DNA from 3 places in the Metabacillus sp. Hm71 genome. Region 2 is predicted to be linked to each of the others. Evidence: a T-box and tRNA genes for the amino acid it is inferred to sense, from the RefSeq annotation. Region 2 holds a T-box; the other regions hold tRNA genes.

Region 1 (10,200 bases), 2.8 Mb from region 2:
TCTTCGATGTCAAAGGTTAAGTTGTTAAGGGCGCACGGTGGATGCCTTGGCACTAGGAGCCGATGAAGGACGGTACTAACACCGATATGCTTCGGGGAGCTGTAAGTAAGCTTTGATCCGGAGATTTCCGAATGGGGAAACCCACTGTTCGTAATGGAACAGTATCTTTACCTGAATCCATAGGGTAATGAAGGCAGACCCGGGGAACTGAAACATCTAAGTACCCGGAGGAAGAGAAAGCAAACGCGATTTCCTGAGTAGCGGCGAGCGAAACGGAAGAAGCCCAAACCAAGAGGCTTGCCTCTTGGGGTTGTAGGACACTCTATTAGGAGTTACAAAGGAACGGGGTAAATGAAGCGGTCTGGAAAGGCCCGTCATAGAAGGTAACAACCCTGTAGTTGAAACTTCGTTCCCTCCAGAGTGGATCCTGAGTACGGCGGGACACGTGAAATCCCGTCGGAAGCAGGGAGGACCATCTCCCAAGGCTAAATACTCCCTAGTGACCGATAGTGAACCAGTACCGTGAGGGAAAGGTGAAAAGCACCCCGGAAGGGGAGTGAAAGAGATCCTGAAACCGTGTGCCTACAAGTAGTCAAAGCCCGTTAATGGGTAATGGCGTGCCTTTTGTAGAATGAACCGGCGAGTTACGATCCCGTGCAAGGTTAAGTTGAAGAGACGGAGCCGCAGCGAAAGCGAGTCTTAAATAGGGCGAATGAGTACGTGGTCGTAGACCCGAAACCAGGTGATCTACCCATGTCCAGGGTGAAGTTCAGGTAACACTGAATGGAGGCCCGAACCCACGCACGTTGAAAAGTGCGGGGATGAGGTGTGGGTAGCGGAGAAATTCCAATCGAACTTGGAGATAGCTGGTTCTCTCCGAAATAGCTTTAGGGCTAGCCTTGAATTAAGAGTCTTGGAGGTAGAGCACTGATTGGACTAGGGGCCCCCATCGGGTTACCGAATTCAGTCAAACTCCGAATGCCAAAGACTTATGTTCAGGAGTCAGACTGCGAGTGATAAGATCCGTAGTCAAGAGGGAAACAGCCCAGACCACCAGCTAAGGTCCCAAAGTATACGTTAAGTGGAAAAGGATGTGGAGTTGCTTAGACAACCAGGATGTTGGCTTAGAAGCAGCCACCATTTAAAGAGTGCGTAATAGCTCACTGGTCGAGTGACTCTGCGCCGAAAATGTACCGGGGCTAAACGTATCACCGAAGCTGTGGACTGTTCTTTTAGAACAGTGGTAGGAGAGCGTTCTAAGGGCTGTGAAGCTAGACCGTAAGGACTAGTGGAGCGCTTAGAAGTGAGAATGCCGGTATGAGTAGCGAAAGAGGGGTGAGAATCCCCTCCACCGAATGCCTAAGGTTTCCTGAGGAAGGCTCGTCCGCTCAGGGTTAGTCGGGACCTAAGCCGAGGCCGAAAGGCGTAGGCGATGGCCAACAGGTTGAAATTCCTGTACCACCTCCTCACCGTTTGAGCAATGGGGGGACGCAGAAGGATAGGGTAAGCGCGCTGTTGGATTAGCGCGTCCAAGCAGTTAGGCTGACAACGAGGCAAATCCCGTTGTCACATAAGCTGAGCTGTGATGGCGAGGGAACTATAGTACCGAAGTTCCTGATTCCACACTGCCAAGAAAAGCCTCTAGCGAGGTGTGAGGTGCCCGTACCGCAAACCGACACAGGTAGGCGAGGAGAGAATCCTAAGGTGAGCGAGAGAACTCTCGTTAAGGAACTCGGCAAAATGACCCCGTAACTTCGGGAGAAGGGGTGCTTTTTAGGGTGAATAGCCCGGAAAAGCCGCAGTGAATAGGCCCAGGCGACTGTTTAGCAAAAACACAGGTCTCTGCGAAGCCGCAAGGCGAAGTATAGGGGCTGACGCCTGCCCGGTGCTGGAAGGTTAAGGGGAGAGGTTAGCGCAAGCGAAGCTTTGAACTGAAGCCCCAGTAAACGGCGGCCGTAACTATAACGGTCCTAAGGTAGCGAAATTCCTTGTCGGGTAAGTTCCGACCCGCACGAAAGGCGTAACGATCTGGGCACTGTCTCAACGAGAGACTCGGTGAAATTATAGTACCTGTGAAGATGCAGGTTACCCGCGACAGGACGGAAAGACCCCGTGGAGCTTTACTGTAGCCTGATATTGAATTTTGGTACAGCTTGTACAGGATAGGTAGGAGCCTGAGAAGCCGGAGCGCCAGCTTCGGTGGAGGCGTCGGTGGGATACTACCCTGGCTGTATTGAAATTCTAACCCGCGGCCCTTATCGGGCCGGGAGACAGTGTCAGGTGGGCAGTTTGACTGGGGCGGTCGCCTCCTAAAATGTAACGGAGGCGCCCAAAGGTTCCCTCAGAATGGTTGGAAATCATTCGCAGAGTGTAAAGGCACAAGGGAGCTTGACTGCGAGACCTACAAGTCGAGCAGGGACGAAAGTCGGGCTTAGTGATCCGGTGGTTCCGCATGGAAGGGCCATCGCTCAACGGATAAAAGCTACCCCGGGGATAACAGGCTTATCTCCCCCAAGAGTCCACATCGACGGGGAGGTTTGGCACCTCGATGTCGGCTCATCGCATCCTGGGGCTGTAGTCGGTCCCAAGGGTTGGGCTGTTCGCCCATTAAAGCGGTACGCGAGCTGGGTTCAGAACGTCGTGAGACAGTTCGGTCCCTATCCGTCGTGGGCGCAGGAAATTTGAGAGGAGCTGTCCTTAGTACGAGAGGACCGGGATGGACGCACCGCTGGTGTACCAGTTGTCTTGCCAAAGGCATAGCTGGGTAGCTATGTGCGGAAGGGATAAGTGCTGAAAGCATCTAAGCATGAAGCCCCCCTCAAGATGAGATTTCCCTGTTACTTTGTAACGTAAGATCCCTGAAAGATGATCAGGTTGATAGGTCAGAGGTGGAAGCGCGGTGACGTGTGGAGCTGACTGATACTAATCGATCGAGGACTTAACCTATTTAATGCGTTAAACAAAGTGAATTGAATTATACATCGTTATCTAGTTTTGAAGGAATATAGTATTCCTAATAACTTTATACAAAGTTAGAGGGTTTCGAGGAACAAACAGTTCAAGGAATCGATTGAGGAGACACCGGAGCGTACAGCCGTACGTGAGGATGTTGACGATTGAGATGACGCAGAAATGTGAAGTTCATCGGAAGCCGTAAACCATTTGTCTGGTGGCGATAGCGAAGAGGTCACACCCGTTCCCATGCCGAACACGGAAGTTAAGCTCTTCAGCGCCGATGGTAGTTGGGGGACTCCCCCTGTGAGAGTAGGACGTTGCCAGGCTTGTTGTTAATCCGCAGTAGCTCAGTGGTAGAGCTATCGGCTGTTAACCGATCGGTCGCAGGTTCGAATCCTGCCTGCGGAGCCAATGCTTCCATAGCTCAGTTGGTAGAGCACTTCCATGGTAAGGAAGAGGTCACCGGTTCGAGCCCGGTTGGAAGCTTAATATTCAAAAAAGAAAAATGCCTTAATGGCCCGTTGGTCAAGCGGTTAAGACACCGCCCTTTCACGGCGGTAACACGGGTTCGAATCCCGTACGGGTCACCATTTATTTTTATACATAATCTTGGAGGATTAGCTCAGCTGGGAGAGCACCTGCCTTACAAGCAGGGGGTCGGCGGTTCGATCCCGTCATCCTCCACCATTACGCCGGTGTAGCTCAATTGGTAGAGCAACTGACTTGTAATCAGTAGGTTGGGGGTTCAAGTCCTCTCGCCGGCACTGTTTTATAAATATGGAGGGGTAGCGAAGTGGCTAAACGCGGCGGACTGTAAATCCGCTCCTTAGGGTTCGGCAGTTCGAATCTGCCCCCCTCCACCATTTACATATAAAATGCAGATAAACGAAGGGAAAATGGAACTCCATTTCATCATTTGTTTATCTTTGATTTTGTTTAGAGAGTTTAGTGTGAATATTTCACTAAATAATGTTAATAATAAAGTATCTAATGAACTAACAAGTAAATTTCTATTGGGCTATAGCCAAGCGGTAAGGCAACGGACTTTGACTCCGTCATGCGTTGGTTCGAATCCAGCTAGCCCAGCCATTAGAGCCATTAGCTCAGTTGGTAGAGCATCTGACTTTTAATCAGAGGGTCGAAGGTTCGAGTCCTTCATGGCTCATCATTTGCGGAAGTAGTTCAGTGGTAGAACACCACCTTGCCAAGGTGGGGGTCGCGGGTTCGAATCCCGTCTTCCGCTCCATAGATTTTTATAATTGGGGCCTTAGCTCAGCTGGGAGAGCGCCTGCTTTGCACGCAGGAGGTCAGCGGTTCGATCCCGCTAGGCTCCACCAATACAATATATCAATAAAATGACACAACCATGGACGATTGTTTATGGTTTTTTTTTATTTTCTTTATTTTTAGTACAATTCACTTAAAATTAGCCCTTTCGTTTGTTACTTTTTGACTAATATGAAGATAAATCTTTCTTTTCATTTTCTATTTAAAAACAAATTAATAAAAATTCCCTACTCATCTCCAAAATTTGTTAAAATATTTTTATGTGCAATAAATGAAACCTTATGAAATGCTAATACGTATATAAAGAGACCCGCAGAGTGCGGAGGTATGTGAAAATGGAAACAATAGTAAAGAAGCGGATAAAACAGGTTAAAAAGGGCGATCAAAATGCATTTGCTGAAATCGTGGATTTGTATAAGGATAAGATCTATCAATTATGTTATCGTATGCTGGGAAACGCACATGAAGCAGAAGATATCGCACAGGAAGCCTTCATACGGGCGTATGTTAATATCCATACGTATGATATGAATAAAAAGTTTTCAACATGGTTATATCGAATCGCAACGAATCTTTCGATTGACCGTATACGGAAAAAGAAGCCGGATTATTACCTTGATGCAGAGGTTTCGGGAACAGATGGATTAACCATGTATTCTCAAATTGCTGCAGAGGCAGCTTTGCCTGAGGAAGAGCTGGAAACCATGGAGCTTCAGCAGACAATTCAAGCTGAAATTTTAAAGCTGCCCGATAAATATCGAACGGTTATTGTCTTAAAGTATATAGATGAGCTATCATTAATAGAAATAAGTGAAATCCTTGATATTCCGATAGGTACTGTTAAAACCAGGATTCACAGGGGGAGAGAAGCCCTCCGAAAGCAATTAAGGCATTTATAATGAGGTGAGAAATATGAGCTGTTCTTCTGAAATTGTGCAGCTTTTGCATAAATATTTGGATCATGAACTAACAAGTGATGAAGAAAAACAGGTGAAAGACCATCTTCATACATGCAAGGAGTGCTTTCAACATTTTCATGAACTAGAAAAAGCTATCGCACTAGTCCAAAGTACATCCCATATTGAAGCTCCTAAAGATTTCACACAAGCCGTTATGAATAGACTTCCAAAAGAAAAGCGAACTGTTTCTTGGAATCGTTGGATGAAGGGTCACCCACTATTAGCAGCGGCATCTTTATTTGTTCTTCTTATGGCAGGAAGTTTATTTTCTGCATGGAATGAAGATCAGCAATTTAGTGTCTCAAAGCACTCAGACTTAGTTGTAGAGAACAGTAAGGTCACTGTACCGAAGGGAGAAGTTATAAAAGGAGATGTCACTGTTAAAAACGGAACATTAGTGATTGAGGGTACAATTGAAGGAAATGTCACTGTCATTAATGGAGAGAAATACCTCGCATCTGCAGGCCAAGTGACCGGCGAGATAGAGGAAGTGGATCAGATGTTTGAGTGGTTATGGTACCATATAAAAAACCTCTCTCAGGATGTTGTCAGTGTTTTTGATTAAACATAAGGTCATCATTATGGTGGCCTTTTTACATTTCTATTCAAGAAATGATATAATACTATCGTTATTAGAATCCTTTATTTCAGTTTAGTTTAGTAAGGGGAAAAACTTCGCTGATGATAAAAATTAAATAAACGAGATTTTACCTATAAAAGAGTGAAATACATGGAGGACGAGTGAATGGGATATGAGGATATACCAATATTGCATTACCTCGGCATAGCTGTTGATATTCTCCTTGTTTGGTATGTTATCTATAAATTGATTATGGTCATAAGGGGAACAAAGGCAGTACAGCTATTAAAAGGAATTACAGTGATAATTGTAGTCCGCATGTTAAGCCAATATCTAGGTTTAAACACCTTGCAGTGGTTAATGGACCAAGCCTTAACATGGGGGTTTTTAGCCATTATTATCATTTTCCAGCCAGAGCTGCGCAGAGCCTTAGAACAGCTAGGAAGAGGACGTTTATTTTCTAGAGGCAGTCTGCCTGGAGAGGACGATCCTGAAATAACCGTTGAGGCAATTGTAAAGGCAACAGACTATATGGCAAAGCGTCGCATTGGTGCGTTAATGTCCATAGAAAAAGAAACAGGCATGAGTGATTACATAGAAACGGGAATAGCCTTAAATTCGATGATTTCTTCTGAATTATTAATCAATATCTTTATCCCGAATACACCGCTTCATGATGGAGCGGTTATTATCCAAAAGAATCAAATTGCTGCAGCCGCTTGCTATCTGCCTCTCTCAGAAAGCCCGTTTATTTCTAAGGAGCTCGGGACGCGGCATAGGGCAGCATTAGGGATAAGTGAGGTTACAGACAGTTTAACCATTATCGTGTCTGAAGAGACTGGAAGTGTCTCTGTAGCACGAAATAGTGAGCTTTATCGAAACTTGACTCAAGATGAACTAAGAGAGATTCTTCAAAAAGAGTTAATGGTTGCATCAAAACCTGCTTCCTCAAACCGCTGGCAATGGAGGGGAAAAAATAATGGATAAGCTAATGAATAACCATTGGGTAATGAGGGTTATTGCTTTATTCATGGCCTTAATGTTATATGCTTCAGTCAATATTGAATCAGGCAATACAGTTAATAATAATTCATCATCTCCTTTGTCCTTTTCGCCTGATGCAGACAAGACGACTGTCACAGATGTCCCTGTTACAACATATTTTGATCAAGAAAACCTTGTTGTTACAGGTGTTCCTGAATCAGTTGAAGTGAATTTAGAAGGAGCAACAGGCACCTTAACGAAGGCGAGTAAGCTTAGGGATTTTGAAGTATATGCAGACTTATCGAAGTTATCAATTGGAACTCATAAAGTGAAGCTAGGCATAAAAAATCTTTCTGAGGACCTGGAGGCAAAAATTGACCCTTCTGTTATTGATGTATCAATTGAAGAGAAGGTGACGAAGGATTTTCAAGTAGAAGTCGATTTTTTGAATGAAGATAAGCTTGAAGAAGGCTATACACCCGACCAGCCAATTGTCAATCCAAACAGCGTTCGGGTGACAGCATCAAAAGAAGTCATTGAGCAAATTTCAAGTGTAAAAGCAGTCGTAAACTTAGAAGATGCAGAAGAAACCGTTAATGAGGAATCACGAATTACGATCTATGACAGTGATGGAAATGTCATACCTGTAGAAGTAGAACCGACCGTTGTTGATGTAACAGTTCCTATTAAAAGCCCAAGTAAAGTATTGCCATTTAAAATTGTCAGGGAAGGTGAGCTTGAAAAAGGCTTAAGTATTTCAAGCATCGAACCGGAACCTAAGGAAGTTACCGTTTTTGGCCCTAATGATGTATTAGAGGAACTGGAATTCATAGATGGGGTTACAGTCGATCTTAGCAAAATTAAAAAGGATACTGTTTTAGAAGTACCTATTCCAATACCAGAAGGGATTAATAAAGTAAATCCTGAAAAAATCAAAATCAATATAGACGTCGCTGAGCAAGAGGAAAAAACCTTTGAAAATCAATCAGTGAAAGCAGTTGGTTTATCTGAAGGCATGGACGTTGAGATGGTTGATCCAGAGTCAGGAACACTTGATGTTAAGATATTCGGAGCACCGGATGTGATTAAAGACGTTAATTCTTCTGATATAGAATTATATATAAACCTTTCAGATCTAAGTGAAGGTGAACATGAAGTACCTGTTGAGGTGAATGGCCCACAAAATATAACATGGTCATTAGAACAAGCAAAAGTAAAAGTGAAAATTTCTTCAGCCTCTTAAGGCGGAATAAATAAAGGAGCGAAACCAATGGGAAAGTATTTTGGTACAGACGGAGTACGAGGAGTAGCAAATAGTGAATTAACACCTGAGCTGGCCTTTAAAATCGGGAGATGCGGCGGGTATGTTTTAACAAAGGATACAGAAAGACCAAAAGTATTAATTGGTCGTGACACTCGTATTTCAGGTCATATGCTGGAAGGTGCTCTTGTAGCAGGTCTCCTATCAATTGGTGCTGAAGTTATGCGCTTAGGAGTAATCTCAACTCCAGGTGTCGCTTATTTAACAAAGGCACTGGGAGCTCAAGCAGGAGTCATGATTTCTGCTTCACATAATCCTGTTCAAGATAATGGCATTAAGTATTTTGGCCCAGATGGATTTAAGCTATCAGATGAGCAGGAGTATGAAATTGAAAACTTAATGGACCAAGAGGTTGATACACTGCCAAGACCAGTAGGACAACACCTAGGACAAGTTAATGATTATTTCGAAGGTGGACAAAAATACCTTCAATTCCTGAAACAAACAGTTGATGAAGACTTTACGGGAATTCATGTTGCATTGGATTGTGCACATGGGGCAACGTCGTCACTTGCTACACATCTGTTCGCTGACTTGGATGCAGACGTTTCAACGATGGGTACCTCTCCAAATGGATTAAATATCAATGACGGTGTAGGTTCGACACATCCAGAAGCATTAGCAGCTTTTGTTAAGGAGAAAAATGCGGATATCGGCCTTGCATTTGATGGTGATGGTGATCGTTTGATTGCTGTTGATGAAAATGGGGACATCGTTGATGGTGATCAAATTATGTATATTTGTGCTAAATTCCTTAAAAGTGAAGGAAGACTTAAGAAAAATACAGTTGTTTCTACCGTTATGAGTAACCTCGGCTTTTACAAAGGGCTTGAGGAGCATGAAATTAACAGTATCCCAACTGCTGTTGGTGACCGCTATGTTGTAGAGGAAATGAAGAAAAATGACTATAACCTTGGTGGAGAGCAATCAGGACATATTATTTTCCTTGATTACAATACAACTGGTGACGGATTGCTTACAGGCTTGCAAATAGTCAACATCATGAAGCTAACAGGCAAGAAGCTTTCAGAGCTTGCGAGTGAAATGACAAAGTATCCTCAATTGCTAATCAATGTAAAAGTAACAGATAAACATCATGTAACAGAAAATGAAAAAGTAAAAGAAGTTATTTCTGCAGTGGAGTCAGAAATGAATGGAAATGGCCGCATCCTTGTTCGACCATCAGGTACAGAACCTTTAGTCCGTGTAATGGCTGAAGCACCGACAGAAGAGCTATGCCGTGAATATGTTGAGCGGATTGTAGAGGTTGTAAAACAAGAAATGGGTATGGAGTAATATGACAAAACAGAGGCAGGGAAACCTGCCTTTTTTAATAACATGAAGGCATTTTCATACATAGTATAATTTATACCATTTGATGCAGAATGGTTAGGTTGCAACAAGTTTTTGATTGACGGTTTTTTTCATGTGTTGTATGATTGGTTTTGTATTTTTATTTTGATAGAAAGGAGCATTAAAGAGAATTATTTATTTTTTAAAGCGCCTGAACTAAGCTGGACGAAAAGAGCTTAGTTGACGAGGATGGAGGTTATCGAAAATTCGGCGGATGCCTCCCGGTTGTTTTAGGTTACAGCCGAAAGTTTTTCTTTAAAACAAAGAGGCAACTTTTTGTACAAAGGGAAAAACGTAGCCTTCCAAAAATATATAAAACATGTGTGAGGGGACAGTGAATGTCTCCGAAAAAACGGCTTCCTGTCCCTGGTTACACACTATGGGAGGAAACAAATAATATGTGCGGAATCGTAGGTTATATTGGACAGCAAGATGCAAAGGAAATTTTATTAAAGGGATTAGAAAAACTAGAATACCGTGGATATGACTCTGCTGGTATTGCAGCCATGAACGAAGATGGTGTGCATATCTTTAAAGAAAAAGGCCGTATTGCCGAGCTGCGTGAAAGTGTTGATGAAAAGGTACAAGCATCAACAGGGATTGGTCATACAAGATGGGCAACACATGGTGTACCAAGCCGTGTGAATGCACATCCACATCAAAGCACAACAAGCAGATTTACACTTGTGCATAATGGCGTTATCGAAAACTATGCAATTTTAAAACGTGAATATTTACAAGATGTTCAATTAAAAAGTGAT
Region 2 (10,200 bases):
TTCAGTTAAGCTATTTGCAGAAACAGAATATTGGCTCACATTGTTAAAAATCAGTGTCATTGTATTATTTATTATAACCGGTTTAATCATTTTATTAATACCGTTTCAAGACCATACCGCAACAGGATTTTCTCATCTTACACAGCATGGAGGATTTTTCCCTAATGGTATGCATGGATTGATCATGGCTATGCTGGTGGTCATTTATTCATACGGTGGTACTGAAATGATAGGTGTTACGTTGGCAGAGGTAAAAGATCCGGAAAAGATTATACCTAAAGCAGTGAGAGGTACATTGATACGGATTATTTCTTTTTATATTTTACCATTTTTCATTATTGTGAGCTTGATCCCATGGAATCAAGTGAATGGCGTACCAGAGAGCCCGTTTGTGACGGTGTTTAGCATGATAGGAATTCCATATGCAGATCACATAATGAATGCTATTATCTTGTTAGCTATAATTTCATCAATGAATTCTGGGCTATATGCATCGTCACGTGTTCTTTACACACAAGCGGCGGATGGTCGGATGCCAAAACTATTTGCAAAAGTGTCGAAAAAGCAGGTGCCTGTTTATGCGATATTAGCATGTACATCATCACTGTATGCAGGAGTGCTTATTTCTGTATTTGCCGGGAGTAATACGTTTAATTACTTAATGGGTTCTCTTGGATATACGGTTCTTTGTATATGGATTATTATTGCGATAGCACATTTGAAATCTCGCACAAATCAGACACAGCAAGGCAGCTATAAAGTCCGCTTTTATCCTTACACGACTTGGTTCGCATTATTGGCGCTGATTGCTATATTAATTGGTGTAATAGCTACTACATCTATCATGGTAACGACGATTACAATCGTCATTTACTTATTCATTACAGTATCTTACTTTAGAGTACGTTCACGTATTGAAAGAAGACAAGCAGCATAATTTACCTATTTATGAAAAGAGACCCCACCTGAAGTGGTGTCTTTTCTTTACTTTTTTTGCAAGTTTACCGTTTTTTAAACTAATTTAGACAACTTAATTATGAAATTGAGATTCGTACTGAAGCACTTTCCATTAAGTGTTATGGCGTTATGGTTGAATTCTTAATTCCGAATCCGGTATCCTTACTAGCAGGAAGCTTCGAAGAAGAAAAGTTACTTTGAAGAGAAAAGAATCGATGCATTTAAAGAATAAGAAGTAAATAACATACCAATTTTATGAGGTGTATTTAGATGACTAATCAAAAGAATTTAAGGATATGTAACAAAGGACACAAATATTATAAAAGTACTGACTGTCCAAGCTGCCCTACGTGTGAGCAAGAACGTAAGCCGGACAGTGGATTTCTTTCAAAACTTTCTTCACCTGCTAGAAACGCATTGATACATGAAGGAATTACTACATTGGAAAAACTGTCAGATTACAGCGAAAAAGAAATTTTAAAATTTCATGGGATAGGACCTGCTTCTCTACCTACACTTAAAGCTTCATTAGAAGAAAAGGAACTATCATTTAAATCATAACCAAAACTTTACAATCCTCAACAATAGAAAAAGCACAATTCTGCAGCAAGATTTGTGCTTTTTCTATTGTTGAGCACACTTTACTTCGATATGAAGCTGGGGATTTTTCTTAAAAAGTGCAGTGATGCTTGACAAGAAGGGAATATAAAAACTAAAAGCGAATTAATATATATACTTGAAATTTATTTATGGAGGTAGTTTATGAACCCTATATTAAATAAAATCGGAACAATTTTTATTCCTGTAAAGAATATTGAAGAGGCACGTGAATGGTATTGTGACATATTAGGGTTAATAGCAGATGGTGAGATACTATCTGGTCATTTATATATTGTACCAATGAATGGTACAGGAATTGTATTAGATAGCAAGATTTATTCAGAGGATACTATTTTCAACACTCCACTTTTTCATTTTAACACTAACAATATCGAACAAGCGTATGAGTATATGAAAAGTAAGAATGTTGAATTAACAACAGAAATTGAGCATAACCATTGGTTTAATTTCAAAGACCCTTATGGAAACCATTTAATGGTGTGCAAGTGTTAATCATTTTACAACATTTACTTAGGTTAAATTCCAAGGGTTGCAACAGCAACTATTTTCTTATAGAAAGTAAGAAGTTTTCCTAAAAATACAAAAAATAGGTATTGCTATTTATGGAAATTTATTGTAATATGTAAAATAATTTAAATGAATGCTTGAATTTATAAAAGCGCTGATAAGGACATGAGTTACTTTTACGGTTTCCAGAGAGGGAAGGATAGCTGAAATCTTCCTAACACAGGAAAGTATCTTACCACCTTTGAGCTGTATTGGGGAACATAAGTATCCAATACCGTCTATGCTGCGTTACAGCACCAGAGCCGTAAGTTTTCTTTTAACTTATGGGAAATTGGGTGGAACCACGAGTATTACGCACTCGTCCCTTCATTGGGATGAGTGCGTTTTTTATTTTTACAATCACATATAAAATGATTGCGATGAAAAGGACATGAATTATTTTTACGGTTTTCAGAGAGGGAAGGAGTTGCTGTGACCTTCCTAGCTTAGGGAAATAATTTACCGCCTTTGAGCTGTATTGGGGAATATAAGTATCCAATACCGTCTATGCTGCGTTATAGCACCAGAGCCGTAAGTTTTCTTTTTGCTTATGGGAAATTGGGTGGAACCACGGGTATGGCGCACTCGTCCCTTTCATAGGGATGAGTGCTTTTTTTATTTTTTACATAAAAAGGAGTGTTTATTATAATGAGTAAATTAATTGAAGTTACATTTCCAGACGGAAAAATAAAGGAATTTTCGAAAGGCATGACAGTGAAAAATATAGCAGACTCCATTAGCTCAAGTTTAAGCAAACATGCAGTTGCAGGGAAAGTAAATAAACAAGTGGTAGATTTAAGCTGCAAGATCGAACAGGATGCGGAAGTCTCGATATTATCTCTTGATTCAGAGGAAGGATTGCAAGTTTTAAGGCACTCATCCGCACATGTATTGGCACAAGCTGTTAAAAGGCTCTATGGCAATGTAAAACTTGGGATAGGTCCAGTCATTGAAGATGGATTTTACTATGATTTGAAACTGGAACACAGTTTGACTTCCAACGACTTACTTGCCATTGAGAAAGAGATGGAAAACATCATAAACGAGAATTTAGAAATCGAACGAATCGAAGTTTCTTATCAAGAGGCCGAAAAATTATTTGAAGAAAAAGGTGAACCATTTAAGTTAGAGATATTAAAGGATATTCCAAAAGATGAAAAAATTACTCTTTATCAACAGGGAGAATTTATTGATCTTTGTCGCGGCCCACATCTTCCATCCACTGGCTTCATAAAAGCAGTCAAATTAACTCGTGTATCAGGTGCTTATTGGCGAGGTGATAGTCAAAATGAAGTGCTGCAACGGGTGTATGGAGTGGCATTTAAAAAGAAAAAGGATGTAACTGAATATCTACATTTCTTAGAAAAAGCAGCAAATCGAGATCATCGGAAATTAGGAAAGCAATTGGAGTTATTTATGTTTTCTGAGGAAGCTCCAGGAATGCCGTTTTATTTACCAAAAGGACAAATTGTTCGAAATGAATTAGAACAATTCTCTCGTGAACTTCAAAACAAAGCTGGTTACGCTGAGGTTCGTACTCCATTTATGATGAATCAACAATTATGGGAGAATTCGGGCCATTGGGATCATTACCATGAAAATATGTACTTCACAAAAGTCGAACAGAAACATTTCGCTCTCAAACCAATGAACTGCCCAGGGCATATGCTAATTTTTAAAAATGACCTTTATTCTTATCGGGATTTACCAGTTCGAATAGCAGAATATGGTCAGGTTCACCGTCATGAATACAGTGGTGCGTTAAATGGAATGCTTCGGGTCCGTACATTTTGCCAGGATGATGCCCATATTTTTGTCCGAGAGGATCAAATTGAAAGTGAAATTAAACAGGTCTTTTCTTTAATTGACCAAGTATATCGTACATTTGGCTTTGACTATTCGGTGGAGCTTTCCACTCGTCCAGAGAATTCATTAGGTTATGACAAATTTTGGGGAATATCTGAAGAAGCATTAAAGAATGTACTTAAACATTTAGAAATTGATTACCATGTAAATGAAGGCGATGGGGCATTCTATGGTCCGAAAATAGATTTCCATATTAAAGATGCCTTAAAACGAAGCCATCAATGTGCAACAATCCAGCTTGATTTTCAAATGCCGGAAAAATTTGATTTAACTTATATTAATGAAAACAACGAAAAGGTTCGACCTGTGGTCATCCATCGTGCTATTTTTGGATCCATTGATCGTTTCTGTGGTATCTTAATCGAACATTTTGCAGGTGCTTTTCCTGTTTGGCTTGCACCTGTGCAAGTGCAAATTATCCCGATCTCACAGGTGCACTTGGACTATTGTTTACAGATTCAATCCGAACTGAAACAACTGGGAGTAAGGGTGATAATTGACAATAGCAACGAAAAGCTAGGGTATAAAATAAGAGAAGCACAGATGCAAAAAATCCCTTATATGCTGGTGCTGGGTGACAATGAAGTGAAAGAACATGAAGTAAATGTAAGAAAATACGGAGAACAACAATCGGAAAGTGTTCCCCTTGAACATTTTAAAAAGAAAATAGAACAGCAAATAAAAGAACGTAGTATTTAATTAGAAGATTCGTCTCTGTAACGGCAGCTTGAAGATAAGTAACATTTATTCCAGAAAGGGCGCTATCCCGGAACAAGGATAAGCGCTCTATTTTTATTTTGAAGAGGAGTATAACAAGAAGGATTCTTTTTTAGTTGCTTGGAAATAAGAGAAGTAAGCGAGGCAATTCGAAGATCAAAACCATAAGTTTAATGCTCGATTAGTTAATATAGGAATTTTGGTCTGTATTGTAAAAGTTTAGGTAAAATAATTCGTCTTAAAATGAATAGTGATATGATGATAATTATGGGTGACCATTTATAGCCAAAAGGGGGAGTTATGTTGAAGAGAATAAGAGTCGCTTTACTGCATTTATTACCTATTGCTGGGGATATTCAATATAATCAACATTTAATTGAAAAAGCTGTGAAACTCGCGGCAGCAAAAAATGTGGAGTGGATTATAACACCAGAATTAGCTGTTAGCGGGTTGCAATTTTCTCAAAAAATTGGTACTAGCTGGATTAAAAGGCAGCCCGATGAATGGATGAACCATTTTCGTGATTTGGTTAAGTCAATAAATACGAATGTATTTATTGGTTGTCCTGAAAAATCTGAAGATGGGGAGCTATATAATTCAGTATTTGTGATAAATAGAAAAGGAGAATTAATAGGGAGACAAAGGAAGAGCGCCACTATTTCAGATGGTTGGTGCCATACAGGCTCTATCATTGAAACGATAAAACTGGAAGGCATAAGACTTGGAATTATGATATGTGCAGATGCTTATACGGACAAGATTGCCAATACCTTATTAGTAAAAGGAGCACAAATAATTGTTGCTCCATCTTCTTGGGGACCAGGTTTACATGGACCAAATGGGGAGTGGGAACAGAGATCAATCGATACTGGATTACCTATATTTGTCTGTAATCGAACAGGAGAGGACGAAACAGTTACTTTTTGGGAAGCAGAAAGTCTAATCATTAAAAATGGGAAACGGCTTCTGTCGCATAAATCTGTAAAATCGGCCATTCTAACTTTTGATTGGGATGTAGAAAAAATGGATTTAATATCTTCTAAATTTCAAGTTGAATATCTATCATGATTTTTTTAGAAAGTGGCGTTTTATAGAAGTAGAGATATTAACAAACAGCCAATTCATAATAGCTACCCAATTAATATATCAAAAATCCAGTTTTAAAAAATTCCCAATCTAAAACTAGCCTAAAGCTCTAAAACTCTTAAAATAACACTGAAAGTGTAGTATAATTTTACCAAAACATATATATTTTTCAAAAAGGGGGAGTGAAATGATTATTGGTGTTATTTTTGGTGGCCTGCTGTTGGCCGGTATTACAGTTGGGATCATTGCTTCAATCAAAAAAGGTCAGCCAAAATTAATTAAGGAGAATATACCGGAAAATCTAGGTCTATTAAACCATGTCCCAATCCAGCCTTTACTTAATCAATTAAATATGGCTTTAGACGATGAGTATATTCAACAAGTTAAGCAGCGATTTCTTAAGGAGCATCCCCAACGGAGCGAGGATGAGTTTGAGTGGCTTTTGTTTGAATTAAAAAGGTATTTCCTAGTCGCTAACATTCTAAAGAAAGCCCCTATGTTTAGTGAAGATGTCGATGAAATCTGGCATGAAATGATCCTTTTTACGAAAGAGTATCAGTCATTTTCAGAGCAATTTTTAGGGGAAATGCTTCATCATATTCCAAACACAAATCCCGATCCAGCACCACAGGATCGCGCATTTTTCGACTGGGTTTTCTCACAGCTGTTTCAAATTACCGAATTTAGCTGGAAGACTTGGGGGAGTTTTTTCAATCACCCGTTATCTAATGAGATTTTAAAAGAATTTAAGGAAAATAGTAAGGAAGCTTTGTTGGAAAAGTATTTTCGTCAAAGCGAAGTTAATAAAGGACTGGCTGAATATTTAGTCGATCGCATGAAGAAGCAAATAAATGAAGCGGAAAAGATCTATCAGGTTGATAAAAAAGGCTCATTTACAAAGCAACAGACATATGGTGATATGACTTCCTTGTCACTTGTTATGGTATTCTTCTCGTTTTATTATTTTAATGACTATTGGGAATGCGCGAAAGTATATGCATTTACTCAAGTGGCAAAATATACCAGCGGTTGCTCCAACGCCGTTTTCTGCGGTACAGCTTCCTCTGATCGTTCCGGGGATAACCACGGCGATGGTTCAGGCGATGGCGGCGGAAATAGTGGATGCGGTTCCTCCTGCTCAAGCTGTGGCGGAGGTTGTTCGTCTTAGTTAAAGCATTGAGGTGCAAAAAAAGGGTAATAAAGCGTATCACTTATAGCAAACATCCGGTCTTCAAATGAAAACCGGATTTCTATCATTTAATGGTGATGTTCATGAGGGGCATTTTGTTTTTGTGCACCTTTTTGTAAGTATTCTAATTCACTTTTAGAAAGTTCACCTACGATAAACTGTTTTTGAGGCATAATCATTGAACCATTCTGACTAGCATGTACTTTTACAAAATAAAGACCTTCACTGTCGAAATCTTTGCTAATACTATACGTACCGTTTCCTAATTCCTTCGCTTCTTCCATAGAATAATGGACAGACCCGTCTTGTTTCCATATTTCAAAATGAACAAAGTCTGGGTCATTTACTCTTTTTCCTTCTTGGGTAAGAATGACCTTAATTATCTCCTTCTCGTTATCTGAAAAAGATGTAGGTATAATGATTTCGGATTCAAGAGGTGTTTCTTGCTTGTAAAGCAAAGCCACATCTTCTTTTAGTGAGCATGCACTTAGCATGAGACCAATCATAAAGAATAAGTACATACATATCATCTTTTTCACCGCAATATCCACCTTATGCATTCAATATTTTTTTCATGACCGCTATTCTTTGAATAAATAGCCAGTCGATTAACCAAACAACTATAAGTGATAAACCGACCAATGGGAACAAGATCCCTAAACTTATTAGAAGGATTAGAAAGTATTTCATTTTCAGCATACTTGGAGCTTTTGGAGCACCTAATCCTTTTTTTGGCTTTCGTTTCCACCATAAATAAAAGCCGCTAACTGCCACAAACATAATGCCAAAACAAATAAGGAGACTAATGAGTTGGTTAACAAAACCAAATTGCGTCCCTTTATGCAAGGTGATTCCCAAAGCAACTATTTTTCCAACCAAACCGTAGTGATCATACCGATAATCAGCTAGAATCGCACCTGTGTATTGATCAATATGTATGGTCGCTTCATCATGTGCTTTTGGAGGAAAAGCGGACAATGTATAAACACCTTCTTTTTCAGTCGGAAAAATAACCGTATAACTTGGATGAATCCCTTCACGATTGGCGATTGCAACCACATCATCAATGGAAAGTGGTATAAACCCTTGAATTTCTGACTTAGGTACATCTAAATTTTCTGCAGCCCAGGGAACATCAGCAATATCTTTTGTTTTAATCGTGGATGTTGGAGCACTGCCGATCCATATGGAAGGGGGATAACCTGCCCCAGAATTAGTAGCTAACGATTGAAAGTTACTGCCCCAAAAGCCTGACCAAGGTAATCCTGTCAGGATTAGAAACAACATTCCAGCTGTTATCCAAAAGGCTGGTACTGCGTGTAAGTCTCTTCGAAGAATCTTTTTTCCTTTTTTAAATCTGGGAAAAAGAACACCTGACAGACTTTGCTTCTTTCTTGGAAACCATAAGAAAAGACCTGTTACAATTAGTACGATTGCCCAACAGGCAGCTAATTCAACAGTTCTGTCTCCTAGAGTACCAGCCATTAGTTCACCATGAAATTCTTCGATTTTATCCATGATTCTGTCTTCATTATTTAATTCTCCAATTAATTTACCTGTATAGGGGTCTATAAAGATAGTAAGAGACTCATTATTAGATGTTATGCTTACTTCACTCGAACGAGTTGCATATTCTCCAGGACGATAAGCTGTGACAACTGCATCAGGATATCGATTTTTCACTACCTCAATTTGTTGGGAGGCAGGGATTTTTTCTCCTTGTTGATTCACTTCGTAGTAGTCTTGATACAGAATTTGTTCAATCTGCGGCTTAAATAAATAGATAGAACCAGTAACTGCAAGGATCATAAGAAACGGAGCGAAAATAAGGCCGGCATAAAAATGCCATCTCCATACAGTTTGATAAAGACCATTTCTATTTGCTAATTTTTTTGAGCTTTGTGTTGTATTTTCTATTTTTGCGGGTTCCATTTCTTTTCACCTCTTACAATTTCTTAGTCGCAGCAGTTTTTGCTATGCATTTCTAATGTGATAGCTTGAATAGCTTCCTTGAACCCATATATTTCCCCGCCAAAACCCAGCTGAAATTTCTTAGCATGTTTCATCGATTCAAAGGCAATGACTTGTGGCTGACAACAATTCAAATCAAGATCTGCATTTAGAATAAAGGTCGCAATTTTAGCACTTATCGTTGTATCTTTTAAAAAATCATGGCAAATAATTTGTGAAACCTCATTCTCTATATCCTGAAATCGCAGCAGGCCACAATGGGGACAACAAGCTTGCTCCACATGTTGATTCTTTTTTATCAATTGAACAGACAGCCTTGGATTTACATTCTTATAACAATACGTACAATGATTAGAAGAATTATAGCTTTGCGCGATAAGAGTAAATCCATTCGATGTTTTCAAAACTTTCTGCTGGTCAATTAAAGGTTTTAAATCTCGGTAAACCGTCATTTCGGACACTTGTAACCTCTTACTAATATCCGAAACACGCAATGTCTCTTCTTGTTCTAACCATGTTAAAATTTGTTGTTGTCTTTCAATTGGCAACATTTTTATCCCACCATTTATTAAAAGTTCGGGAAACCAACTTTCTCTTTAATCCCTTATCATTAAGACTATTTTACTTATGGAATACTTACAAGAAATTCAGTGATAAATTTTGTGAAAAAATGTTGAACCGTAACAATATGGACAATAATTATTCATCTCCATTTTATTTCATGTTTTATATCGTATGGAGATTTTAAGTTTCAAGACCCTTTAATGATTAGTAAAAAAAGGAAGCAATAGTGTTTTATAGAATTAATATAAGATCCTTACATATTTGAAAGGAAGAAAACAGTTGAAACTTTATTAATATAATAGGGGGGAGCGAGAAATTTGTTTTACAGGAGAAAGTTTTACATTGTAAAAAATGAATTTATTGAAATTTTTAATGCCCATTTTAATGAAACAAATTTACCTAATCAACTAAAATACGGTGCACGATTAATTGGTAGATGGATGATACCTAATGATGAAACAACCACTGAGATATTCGCCATTTGGGAGTACGATAGCTATGAGAAGTATCAAGAAATTGAAGCCAAAGTAAGAGGTGACAAAGAGCACATCGCTCGAATAATGAATTGGTATGAAAAAAATGGCGGTAGAGATTATGTGTATAATGAGTATTTTTTGGAGGTTAGAAATGAATTCTTAAAGTCAACTTTAAGATAGGTTTTTATTCACCATAATAATGGTACA
Region 3 (10,200 bases), 1.4 Mb from region 2:
ACCGATAGTGAACCAGTACCGTGAGGGAAAGGTGAAAAGCACCCCGGAAGGGGAGTGAAAGAGATCCTGAAACCGTGTGCCTACAAGTAGTCAAAGCCCGTTAATGGGTAATGGCGTGCCTTTTGTAGAATGAACCGGCGAGTTACGATCCCGTGCAAGGTTAAGTTGAAGAGACGGAGCCGCAGCGAAAGCGAGTCTTAAATAGGGCGAATGAGTACGTGGTCGTAGACCCGAAACCAGGTGATCTACCCATGTCCAGGGTGAAGTTCAGGTAACACTGAATGGAGGCCCGAACCCACGCACGTTGAAAAGTGCGGGGATGAGGTGTGGGTAGCGGAGAAATTCCAATCGAACTTGGAGATAGCTGGTTCTCTCCGAAATAGCTTTAGGGCTAGCCTTGAATTAAGAGTCTTGGAGGTAGAGCACTGATTGGACTAGGGGCCCCCATCGGGTTACCGAATTCAGTCAAACTCCGAATGCCAAAGACTTATGTTCAGGAGTCAGACTGCGAGTGATAAGATCCGTAGTCAAGAGGGAAACAGCCCAGACCACCAGCTAAGGTCCCAAAGTATACGTTAAGTGGAAAAGGATGTGGAGTTGCTTAGACAACCAGGATGTTGGCTTAGAAGCAGCCACCATTTAAAGAGTGCGTAATAGCTCACTGGTCGAGTGACTCTGCGCCGAAAATGTACCGGGGCTAAACGTATCACCGAAGCTGTGGACTGTTCTTTTAGAACAGTGGTAGGAGAGCGTTCTAAGGGCTGTGAAGCTAGACCGTAAGGACTAGTGGAGCGCTTAGAAGTGAGAATGCCGGTATGAGTAGCGAAAGAGGGGTGAGAATCCCCTCCACCGAATGCCTAAGGTTTCCTGAGGAAGGCTCGTCCGCTCAGGGTTAGTCGGGACCTAAGCCGAGGCCGAAAGGCGTAGGCGATGGCCAACAGGTTGAAATTCCTGTACCACCTCCTCACCGTTTGAGCAATGGGGGGACGCAGAAGGATAGGGTAAGCGCGCTGTTGGATTAGCGCGTCCAAGCAGTTAGGCTGACAACGAGGCAAATCCCGTTGTCACATAAGCTGAGCTGTGATGGCGAGGGAACTATAGTACCGAAGTTCCTGATTCCACACTGCCAAGAAAAGCCTCTAGCGAGGTGTGAGGTGCCCGTACCGCAAACCGACACAGGTAGGCGAGGAGAGAATCCTAAGGTGAGCGAGAGAACTCTCGTTAAGGAACTCGGCAAAATGACCCCGTAACTTCGGGAGAAGGGGTGCTTTTTAGGGTGAATAGCCCGGAAAAGCCGCAGTGAATAGGCCCAGGCGACTGTTTAGCAAAAACACAGGTCTCTGCGAAGCCGCAAGGCGAAGTATAGGGGCTGACGCCTGCCCGGTGCTGGAAGGTTAAGGGGAGAGGTTAGCGCAAGCGAAGCTTTGAACTGAAGCCCCAGTAAACGGCGGCCGTAACTATAACGGTCCTAAGGTAGCGAAATTCCTTGTCGGGTAAGTTCCGACCCGCACGAAAGGCGTAACGATCTGGGCACTGTCTCAACGAGAGACTCGGTGAAATTATAGTACCTGTGAAGATGCAGGTTACCCGCGACAGGACGGAAAGACCCCGTGGAGCTTTACTGTAGCCTGATATTGAATTTTGGTACAGCTTGTACAGGATAGGTAGGAGCCTGAGAAGCCGGAGCGCCAGCTTCGGTGGAGGCGTCGGTGGGATACTACCCTGGCTGTATTGAAATTCTAACCCGCGGCCCTTATCGGGCCGGGAGACAGTGTCAGGTGGGCAGTTTGACTGGGGCGGTCGCCTCCTAAAATGTAACGGAGGCGCCCAAAGGTTCCCTCAGAATGGTTGGAAATCATTCGCAGAGTGTAAAGGCACAAGGGAGCTTGACTGCGAGACCTACAAGTCGAGCAGGGACGAAAGTCGGGCTTAGTGATCCGGTGGTTCCGCATGGAAGGGCCATCGCTCAACGGATAAAAGCTACCCCGGGGATAACAGGCTTATCTCCCCCAAGAGTCCACATCGACGGGGAGGTTTGGCACCTCGATGTCGGCTCATCGCATCCTGGGGCTGTAGTCGGTCCCAAGGGTTGGGCTGTTCGCCCATTAAAGCGGTACGCGAGCTGGGTTCAGAACGTCGTGAGACAGTTCGGTCCCTATCCGTCGTGGGCGCAGGAAATTTGAGAGGAGCTGTCCTTAGTACGAGAGGACCGGGATGGACGCACCGCTGGTGTACCAGTTGTCTTGCCAAAGGCATAGCTGGGTAGCTATGTGCGGAAGGGATAAGTGCTGAAAGCATCTAAGCATGAAGCCCCCCTCAAGATGAGATTTCCCTGTTACTTTGTAACGTAAGATCCCTGAAAGATGATCAGGTTGATAGGTCAGAGGTGGAAGCGCGGTGACGTGTGGAGCTGACTGATACTAATCGATCGAGGACTTAACCTATTAGAAAAGCTGAAGAAGTCCGCTAAAATCCATTGGGAACCCGCGCGACCCTCGCAGAAGTCGTACTTTGACTTCGCCCGAGAGAGTAAAATTACCGTAGGATTTGGCTTCTGTAGCTGGACAACGTAGAAAAGCGTAAGCTCAGTAATTGAATTGTAAAATCGTTATCTAGTTTTGAAGGAATATAAAGTTTTTATAAAAAACACTTGAAATATTCTTCTGAAATAGTATAATAATTCTTGTCGCTAATGTCTGGTGATGATGGCGAAGAGGTCACACCCGTTCCCATGCCGAACACGGAAGTTAAGCTCTTCAGCGCCGATGGTAGTTGGGGGTTTCCCCCTGTGAGAGTAGGACATTGCCAGGCAGTAACAAGATATTAAAACGCATACACTTTTGTATGTTTGATTTGGAGGATTAGCTCAGCTGGGAGAGCACCTGCCTTACAAGCAGGGGGTCGGCGGTTCGATCCCGTCATCCTCCACCATTTTGCCGGTGTAGCTCAATTGGTAGAGCACGATCGAACAAGCTTCGAAGCTGTGCTTCAGCACACAAATCGAGCTGCTTCTTGATTAATCTTCCTGAGATTTGGGTGACTGTTAGGTAAGAATGACTATATATTACACAATACTAAATACGCCGGTGTAGCTCAATTGGTAGAGCAACTGACTTGTAATCAGTAGGTTGGGGGTTCAAGTCCTCTCGCCGGCACCACTTATTGTTTCAAAAAAATAAGAGCCATTAGCTCAGTTGGTAGAGCACGAATGAATAAGCTGCGAAGCATTAACTTCAGCGCACAAATTGAGCCGCTTCTTGAATAAGCTTTCTGAAATTTGGGCGTCAAACCTATGAGTGTTTTGAAACAAGAGCCATTAGCTCAGTTGGTAGAGCATCTGACTTTTAATCAGAGGGTCGAAGGTTCGAGTCCTTCATGGCTCACCATTTTACACACCGTGCGGGTGTGGCGGAATTGGCAGACGCGCTAGACTTAGGATCTAGTGTCCTTGTGACGTGGGGGTTCAAGTCCCTTCACCCGCACCATCTAAATCATGCGGAAGTAGTTCAGTGGTAGAACACCACCTTGCCAAGGTGGGGGTCGCGGGTTCGAATCCCGTCTTCCGCTCTTTATAAGTGCCGGGGTGGCGGAACTGGCAGACGCACAGGACTTAAAATCCTGCGGTAGGTGACTACCGTACCGGTTCGATTCCGGTCCTCGGCACCAGTTAGACTTGCGCCCGTAGCTCAATTGGATAGAGCGTTTGACTACGGATCAAAAGGTTAGGGGTTCGACTCCTCTCGGGCGCGCCATTTCTAGAAGTGAGAAATCGGAAGTCAGAAGTTAGATTAAAGGCTTTGCTTCGAAGCAGTACTTAAAGATCTCTGACCTCTCACATCATACCTCTGATATCTAGTACGGGAAGTAGCTCAGCTTGGTAGAGCACTTGGTTTGGGACCAAGGGGTCGCAGGTTCGAATCCTGTCTTCCCGACCATCTCTTATAATTGTTTTTGGGGCCTTAGCTCAGCTGGGAGAGCGCCTGCTTTGCACGCAGGAGGTCAGCGGTTCGATCCCGCTAGGCTCCACCATAAATTCAACTTAAACTTCTATTTTGGCGGTGTAGCTCAGCTGGCTAGAGCGTACGGTTCATACCCGTGAGGTCGTGGGTTCGATTCCCTCCGCCGCTACCATTTTGGACCTTTAGCTCAGTTGGTTAGAGCAGACGGCTCATAACCGTCCGGTCGTAGGTTCGAGTCCTACAAGGTCCACCATTTTAAAAAAAGTATTACGGAGGAATACCCAAGTCCGGCTGAAGGGATCGGTCTTGAAAACCGACAGGGGTGTCAAAGCCCGCGGGGGTTCGAATCCCCCTTCCTCCTCCATATTATATTTAATATTATCGTCGCGGGGTGGAGCACGAACGAATATGCTTCACTGAATAATCATCAGCGTACCGATTGAGCTGCTTCTTGAATCAGCATCCTGAAATCGGGACGGTCTCTATTAGGCAATATCTAAGAGCATAGATAAACTTTAATTTATATTATCGTCGCGGGGTGGAGCAGTCTGGTAGCTCGTCGGGCTCATAACCCGAAGGTCGCAGGTTCAAATCCTGCCTCCGCAACCAAAATGGTCCGGTAGTTCAGTTGGTTAGAATGCCTGCCTGTCACGCAGGAGGTCGCGGGTTCGAGTCCCGTCCGGACCGCCATTTTAAAATTCCTAATCTAGAGTAAAAGGGTTTCAATAAGCGAGAAGGTCGAGGAAGCGACTGAGGGAGCACCGGAGCGTATGTTAATACGTGAGGATGTGAGCGATGGAGCTGACGAAGAGATTCGAAGCTTAGTGGAAGCCGTAAACTAAATGGCTCGGTAGCTCAGTCGGTAGAGCAATGGACTGAAAATCCATGTGTCGGCGGTTCGATTCCGTCCCGAGCCACCTTTTAAAAAGTTGATATATTTTATGTGGCGGCTGTGGCGAAGTGGTTAACGCATCGGATTGTGGTTCCGACATTCGTGGGTTCGATTCCCATCAGCCGCCCCATTTTACTTGCGGGTGTAGTTTAGTGGTAAAACCTCAGCCTTCCAAGCTGATGATGAGGGTTCGATTCCCTTCACCCGCTCCAGAAAGTGGGCCTATAGCTCAGCTGGTTAGAGCGCACGCCTGATAAGCGTGAGGTCGATGGTTCAAGTCCATTTAGGCCCACCATACATTTTATTCCGCAGTAGCTCAGTGGTAGAGCTATCGGCTGTTAACCGATCGGTCGCAGGTTCGAATCCTGCCTGCGGAGCCATATGGGGAAGTACTCAAGTGGCTGAAGAGGCGCCCCTGCTAAGGGTGTAGGTCGCGTAAGCGGCGCGAGGGTTCAAATCCCTCCTTCTCCGCCATATAACAAACATAATGGCCCGTTGGTCAAGCGGTTAAGACACCGCCCTTTCACGGCGGTAACACGGGTTCGAATCCCGTACGGGTCATCAAAAAAACACTGCATTCCTGCAGTGTTTTTTTCTATACATATTGATTTTGATCTTAACAAGTGGTAAAGCCACCATTAATGGAACCCTCACATTATTTAGGCAATGCTTATTTGTTGACGTTTGTCCTTAAAAAGGCTTATAGTTATTTTAATAAAAATAAATGAATTCCTTTTACTATGTTTTTGACATTTTCAATTCAGCTTTGTTTATTTATTCAACCAGCAAAGATCATCCTTCAATAGGATATTCATGAATCAATTTCCTTCTTTTTTTCTTCAAAAGAACTTTCAACAAATTCCTACAAAAAGTCGAATTTAATGTTTTATTACTATAATAAATAGTGGTTTGACTTGTCCATAATCCTAGTTATTTAAACGCTTTCATTAAATCAAATTATATTATTTCAATTTCAAAAACATCTTTTTAATTCTTAAGTATTTCTACGGTTTTAGGGCAGTTCCTTTCCTTTTTTCTTTCTTTTTCTTATATTTTAAAAGTATAACATTCACCCTCAACTTCAAAGGTTTTGTTGGATTATGTCGTAAAAAAGTAGCGGTTACATTGCAGGTATCTACTAGTAAGTCTTGAATGTTTAGCATAGAGATATTAAGAGAAAGGGTGACATATGTGACTCTCACTTGTCCAACAGACTATGATATTCATTTATTTCATGAGGGACAGTCATTTGAAAGCTATGGTTTTTTAGGTGCACATACACAAGAACTGAATGGGGTTATAGGTACAAATTTCTGTGTTTGGGCACCACATGCAAGACAGGTAAATGTTGTTGGTGATTTTAACGAGTGGAATGGTCAAAATCATCAAATGGAAAGGATTAATGAGGAGGGGATATGGGGCTTATTTATTCCGCAATTAGAAGCAGGGGAAATATATAAGTATGAAATTGTGACAGCTAATGGAGAGACTTTGTTAAAAGCAGATCCATACGCTTTTTTTTCAGAAGTAAGACCAAATACGGCATCTGTTGTTTATGATTTATCTGGCTATGTTTGGAAGGATCAAAAATGGAAGAAAAAGAAGCGACTTAAGCAGCCATATGATCGACCAATGGCGATTTACGAAGTTCATTTAGGTACATGGAAAGTAAAAGAAGATGGAGAGTTGTACAGCTACAAAGAATTAATAGAGGAACTAATACCATATGTAATAGATCATGGGTTTACTCATATTGAGTTGCTGCCAGTTATCGAACATCCATATGATCGTTCTTGGGGCTATCAGGGAACGGGCTATTTCTCTGCAACAAGTAGATTTGGGACACCTCACGAGCTAATGGAATTTATTGATGCATGCCATCAAGAAAATATCGGTGTCATTATTGATTGGGTGCCGGGACATTTTTGTAAGGACTCCCATGGACTTTATATGTTTGATGGTGAGCCTACATATGAATACAAAACTGAAAAAGATCGAGAAAATTGGGATTGGGGAACAGCAAACTTTGATCTTGGCAAACCAGAGGTTCAAAGCTTTTTGATTTCAAATGCGATATTTTGGATGGAACATTTTCACGTAGATGGATTCAGAGTTGATGCAGTTGCAAATATGCTTTACTGGCCAAATTCACATGAATTAGTGGAGAATCCTTACGCAGTTAGCTTTTTAAGAAAATTAAATGAAGCTGTTTTTGCAAAAGATCCTGATATTTTAATGATTGCTGAAGATTCAACTGATTGGCCGATGGTAACCGCTCCTACCTCGTCAGGTGGTCTAGGCTTTAACTACAAATGGAATATGGGCTGGATGAATGACATTCTTACCTATATGGAGACTTCTCCAGAACATAGGAATGAACTCCACCATAAAGTAACATTCTCCCTTTTATATGCTTTTTCGGAAAATTTCATTTTACCATTCTCTCATGATGAAGTTGTTCATGGGAAGAAATCCTTACTAAATAAAATGCCAGGTGACTACTGGCAAAAGTTTGCCCAATTAAGGCTGCTTTTTGGATATATGATGGCACACCCTGGAAAGAAGCTGCTTTTCATGGGTGGAGAATTTGGTCAATTTGATGAATGGAAGGACTTGGAACAGCTCGATTGGATGCTTGAAGATTATGAAATGCATAACAAAATGCGCGTATATTTTAAATATTTGATGAACATTTATCAAAAACAAAAGCCATTATATGAATTAGATCATTCAGAAGAGGGCTTTGAGTGGATTGATGTTGATAATAAAGATCAAAGCATTTTTTCGTTTATTCGTAAGAGTCAAAAAGAAAATGACTTCCTTGTTATTATTTGTAATTTTAAGCCTGACGTTTACCATGAATATAAGGTTGGAGTACCGGTTGATACGGAATATGTTGAAATTTTAAATAGTGATGCAGCTGAATTTGGCGGTTCAGATCAAATAAATCGAAAGAATCTCAAGGCAATTGAAGGCGAATACCATGGAAGACCATACCATGTTTCGATGACGATTCCACCATATGGTGCAGTTATTTTACGAGCAGTAAAAAAAAGAGGGGAGAATAAAAATGGGAAGAAAAAAGTGCGTCGCAATGTTATTAGCAGGAGGTAAAGGAAGTAGATTAAGCTCCCTTACAAAAAATTTAGCGAAACCAGCAGTACCATTTGGGGGGAAATACCGAATAATAGATTTCACCTTAAGCAATTGTACAAATTCTAGCATTGACACCGTAGGAGTTCTTACACAATATCAGCCGCTTGTGTTAAATTCATATATCGGCATAGGCAGTGTTTGGGATTTGGATCGTAAAAATGGGGGGGTAACTGTTCTGCCTCCTTATACAGAATCCTCTGAGATGAAATGGTATAAAGGAACAGCAAGTGCCATCTATCAAAATATTAATTATATAAAGCAATATGATCCAGAATATGTCCTTATCTTATCAGGAGATCATATTTACAAAATGGATTATTCAGAAATGCTAGACTACCATATTAAAAAGAATGCAGATGCTTCTATATCTGTTATTGAAGTACCGTGGGATGAAGCAAGTCGTTTTGGCATCATGAATACCAATGAAAAAATGCAGGTTGTTGAATTTGAAGAAAAACCTGCTAAGCCGAAAAATAACCTGGCCTCAATGGGCATCTACATCTTTAAATGGTCTGTTTTAAAGGAATATCTAGAAATGGATGAACGGAACGAACATTCAAGTCATGATTTCGGAAAAGATATTATTCCTTTATTACTAGATGAGAATTTAAATGTTGTTGCTTATCCATTTAAAGGTTATTGGAAAGATGTAGGTACAGTAAAAAGCCTTTGGGAAGCGAATATGGATCTCTTAAATGAAGACTCCAAATTAAATTTATTTGATCGAGATTGGAAAATTTACACGGTTAATTCAAACCATCCACCTCAATTTATTGCAGATAATGCGGTTGTAAAGGATTCCTTTGTCAATGATGGCTGTGTGATTATGGGCAATGTGGACCATTCCGTTTTATTTCAGGGTGTATCAGTAGGTAAGAATAGTGAAATCAAAAATTCCGTGTTAATGCCAGATGCAATAATTGGTGAAAATGTTTATATCGAAAATGCGATCGTCCCTAGTGGAATCGAAATTCCTAATGGTACAATTATTTGCCCTGATTCTGGAGAAATTCTACTTGTTACGGAAGAAATTATTACAGAACTTTCCACAATTGTTGATAGCAAAATAATCTAATAGAAAAAAATAAGAGAAAACACTTCAAGAATGGAAATATTACTATCACAGTTTGGAACTGGGACGGTGGAGACGCACTTGTTGTCTACCCTTATAGGTACTTAAATGATTTACAATCTAAATCGTTAGACATCATCGTTATCCATCAGTCCTTGTTCACAAAAGGGGAGATTGGAAATGAATCAAAAGATGCTAGGTATTATTGATGCGACAACTTATAAACCGGAAATTGAAGATTTAACATTACATCGTTCATTGGCTGCGGTCCCATTCGCTAGTCGTTATCGCTTAATCGATTTTGTCCTATCAAATATGGTGAATTCTGAGATTGAAAGTGTAGCGATTTTTCCAAAGTATCAATATCGGTCATTAATGGATCATCTTGGTTCGGGGAAACAATGGGACTTAAACCGTAAAAAAGATGGTTTATTCTTTTTCCCGTCTCCTCATTTACATAATGAGTATGATGAGTTTGGATCATTTCGTCAGTTTTCCGATCATATTGATTTCTTTTTAAGAAGCACACAGGAATATGCCGTTATTACGAATAGTTATACGGTGTGCAATATTGATTTTAAAAAGGTATTAGCCTACCATCTGGACAATGGCTGTGATATTACAGAAGTAAGAAAAGACGGCAATTCATTACAAATGTTTATCATGTCTACGAAGCTCCTTTTAGATCTTATTCATAATAAAGAACAAACTGGATTTAAGACGCTTGCTGATGTTATTAATAAAAACGAGAATCAGTTGACCATTTGTCATTATGAATTTTATGGTTATGCAGCTGTGATTGATTCGATCAGCAGTTATTATAAACATAGCATGGATATGCTTAAGCCAGAAGTTTGGAATGAAATATTCCTTAAAAACCGTCCAATATTAACAAAGGCAAAAGATGAGCCGCCTACGAAATATGGAAAAGATGCAGTTGTAAAGAATTCATTAATCGCAAATGGCTGTAAAATTGAGGGCTATGTTGAAAATAGTATTATTTTTAGAGCGGTTCATATTGGTAAAGATACAGTAGTTAAAAATAGTGTGATTATGCAAAAATCACAAATTGGTGAAGCGTGTTTATTAGACCATGTCATTGCAGATAAAGATGTAAAAGT

Evidence for each region. The T-box of region 2 lies ahead of thrS (threonine--tRNA ligase). A T-box ahead of a tRNA ligase gene usually reads a tRNA of that ligase, here a tRNA-Thr.
Region 1: it encodes a tRNA-Thr, which carries the amino acid that the T-box ahead of thrS (threonine--tRNA ligase) is inferred to sense. The anticodon was not compared.
Region 3: it encodes a tRNA-Thr, which carries the amino acid that the T-box ahead of thrS (threonine--tRNA ligase) is inferred to sense. The anticodon was not compared.

Annotation. Positions count from the first base shown of each region.
Region 1 is NZ_CM200278.1:180,294-190,493, forward strand. Features, by position in the region: rRNA gene ACSVDH_RS00985 (23S ribosomal RNA) at 15-2,946, shown strand; rRNA gene rrf (5S ribosomal RNA) at 3,166-3,281, shown strand; tRNA gene ACSVDH_RS00995 (tRNA-Asn) at 3,292-3,366, shown strand; tRNA gene ACSVDH_RS01000 (tRNA-Thr) at 3,369-3,441, shown strand; tRNA gene ACSVDH_RS01005 (tRNA-Glu) at 3,471-3,545, shown strand; tRNA gene ACSVDH_RS01010 (tRNA-Val) at 3,567-3,642, shown strand; tRNA gene ACSVDH_RS01015 (tRNA-Thr) at 3,647-3,719, shown strand; tRNA gene ACSVDH_RS01020 (tRNA-Tyr) at 3,735-3,818, shown strand; tRNA gene ACSVDH_RS01025 (tRNA-Gln) at 3,970-4,044, shown strand; tRNA gene ACSVDH_RS01030 (tRNA-Lys) at 4,048-4,120, shown strand; tRNA gene ACSVDH_RS01035 (tRNA-Gly) at 4,127-4,201, shown strand; tRNA gene ACSVDH_RS01040 (tRNA-Ala) at 4,217-4,292, shown strand; gene sigW (RNA polymerase sigma factor SigW) at 4,578-5,141, shown strand; gene ACSVDH_RS01050 (zf-HC2 domain-containing protein) at 5,155-5,766, shown strand; gene cdaA (diadenylate cyclase CdaA) at 5,947-6,768, shown strand; gene ACSVDH_RS01060 (CdaR family protein) at 6,761-8,008, shown strand; gene glmM (phosphoglucosamine mutase) at 8,036-9,382, shown strand; gene glmS (glutamine--fructose-6-phosphate transaminase (isomerizing)) at 9,838-10,200, shown strand, end outside.
Region 2 is NZ_CM200278.1:2,990,626-3,000,825, reverse strand. Features, by position in the region: gene ACSVDH_RS14555 (amino acid permease) at 1-937, shown strand, start outside; gene ACSVDH_RS14550 (RNA polymerase alpha subunit C-terminal domain-containing protein) at 1,228-1,518, shown strand; gene ACSVDH_RS14545 (VOC family protein) at 1,720-2,070, shown strand; T-box leader at 2,231-2,454, shown strand; T-box leader at 2,496-2,720, shown strand; gene thrS (threonine--tRNA ligase) at 2,773-4,689, shown strand; gene ACSVDH_RS14535 (carbon-nitrogen hydrolase family protein) at 5,011-5,775, shown strand; gene ACSVDH_RS14530 (UCP032817 domain-containing protein) at 5,981-6,961, shown strand; gene ACSVDH_RS14525 (FixH family protein) at 7,051-7,521, opposite strand; gene ACSVDH_RS14520 (PepSY-associated TM helix domain-containing protein) at 7,535-8,914, opposite strand; gene ACSVDH_RS14515 (DeoR family transcriptional regulator) at 8,938-9,504, opposite strand; gene ACSVDH_RS14510 (NIPSNAP family protein) at 9,835-10,173, shown strand.
Region 3 is NZ_CM200278.1:4,419,782-4,429,981, reverse strand. Features, by position in the region: rRNA gene ACSVDH_RS21990 (23S ribosomal RNA) at 1-2,444, shown strand, start outside; rRNA gene rrf (5S ribosomal RNA) at 2,696-2,811, shown strand; tRNA gene ACSVDH_RS21980 (tRNA-Val) at 2,856-2,931, shown strand; tRNA gene ACSVDH_RS21975 (tRNA-Thr) at 3,083-3,158, shown strand; tRNA gene ACSVDH_RS21970 (tRNA-Lys) at 3,311-3,386, shown strand; tRNA gene ACSVDH_RS21965 (tRNA-Leu) at 3,400-3,485, shown strand; tRNA gene ACSVDH_RS21960 (tRNA-Gly) at 3,496-3,567, shown strand; tRNA gene ACSVDH_RS21955 (tRNA-Leu) at 3,578-3,666, shown strand; tRNA gene ACSVDH_RS21950 (tRNA-Arg) at 3,676-3,752, shown strand; tRNA gene ACSVDH_RS21945 (tRNA-Pro) at 3,859-3,935, shown strand; tRNA gene ACSVDH_RS21940 (tRNA-Ala) at 3,954-4,029, shown strand; tRNA gene ACSVDH_RS21935 (tRNA-Met) at 4,055-4,131, shown strand; tRNA gene ACSVDH_RS21930 (tRNA-Ile) at 4,136-4,212, shown strand; tRNA gene ACSVDH_RS21925 (tRNA-Ser) at 4,231-4,323, shown strand; tRNA gene ACSVDH_RS21920 (tRNA-Met) at 4,492-4,568, shown strand; tRNA gene ACSVDH_RS21915 (tRNA-Asp) at 4,573-4,649, shown strand; tRNA gene ACSVDH_RS21910 (tRNA-Phe) at 4,804-4,876, shown strand; tRNA gene ACSVDH_RS21905 (tRNA-His) at 4,906-4,981, shown strand; tRNA gene ACSVDH_RS21900 (tRNA-Gly) at 4,990-5,063, shown strand; tRNA gene ACSVDH_RS21895 (tRNA-Ile) at 5,070-5,146, shown strand; tRNA gene ACSVDH_RS21890 (tRNA-Asn) at 5,157-5,231, shown strand; tRNA gene ACSVDH_RS21885 (tRNA-Ser) at 5,235-5,325, shown strand; tRNA gene ACSVDH_RS21880 (tRNA-Glu) at 5,341-5,412, shown strand; gene glgB (1,4-alpha-glucan branching enzyme) at 6,004-7,965, shown strand; gene ACSVDH_RS21870 (glucose-1-phosphate adenylyltransferase) at 7,922-9,082, shown strand; gene ACSVDH_RS21865 (GlgC family sugar phosphate nucleotidyltransferase) at 9,260-10,200, shown strand, end outside.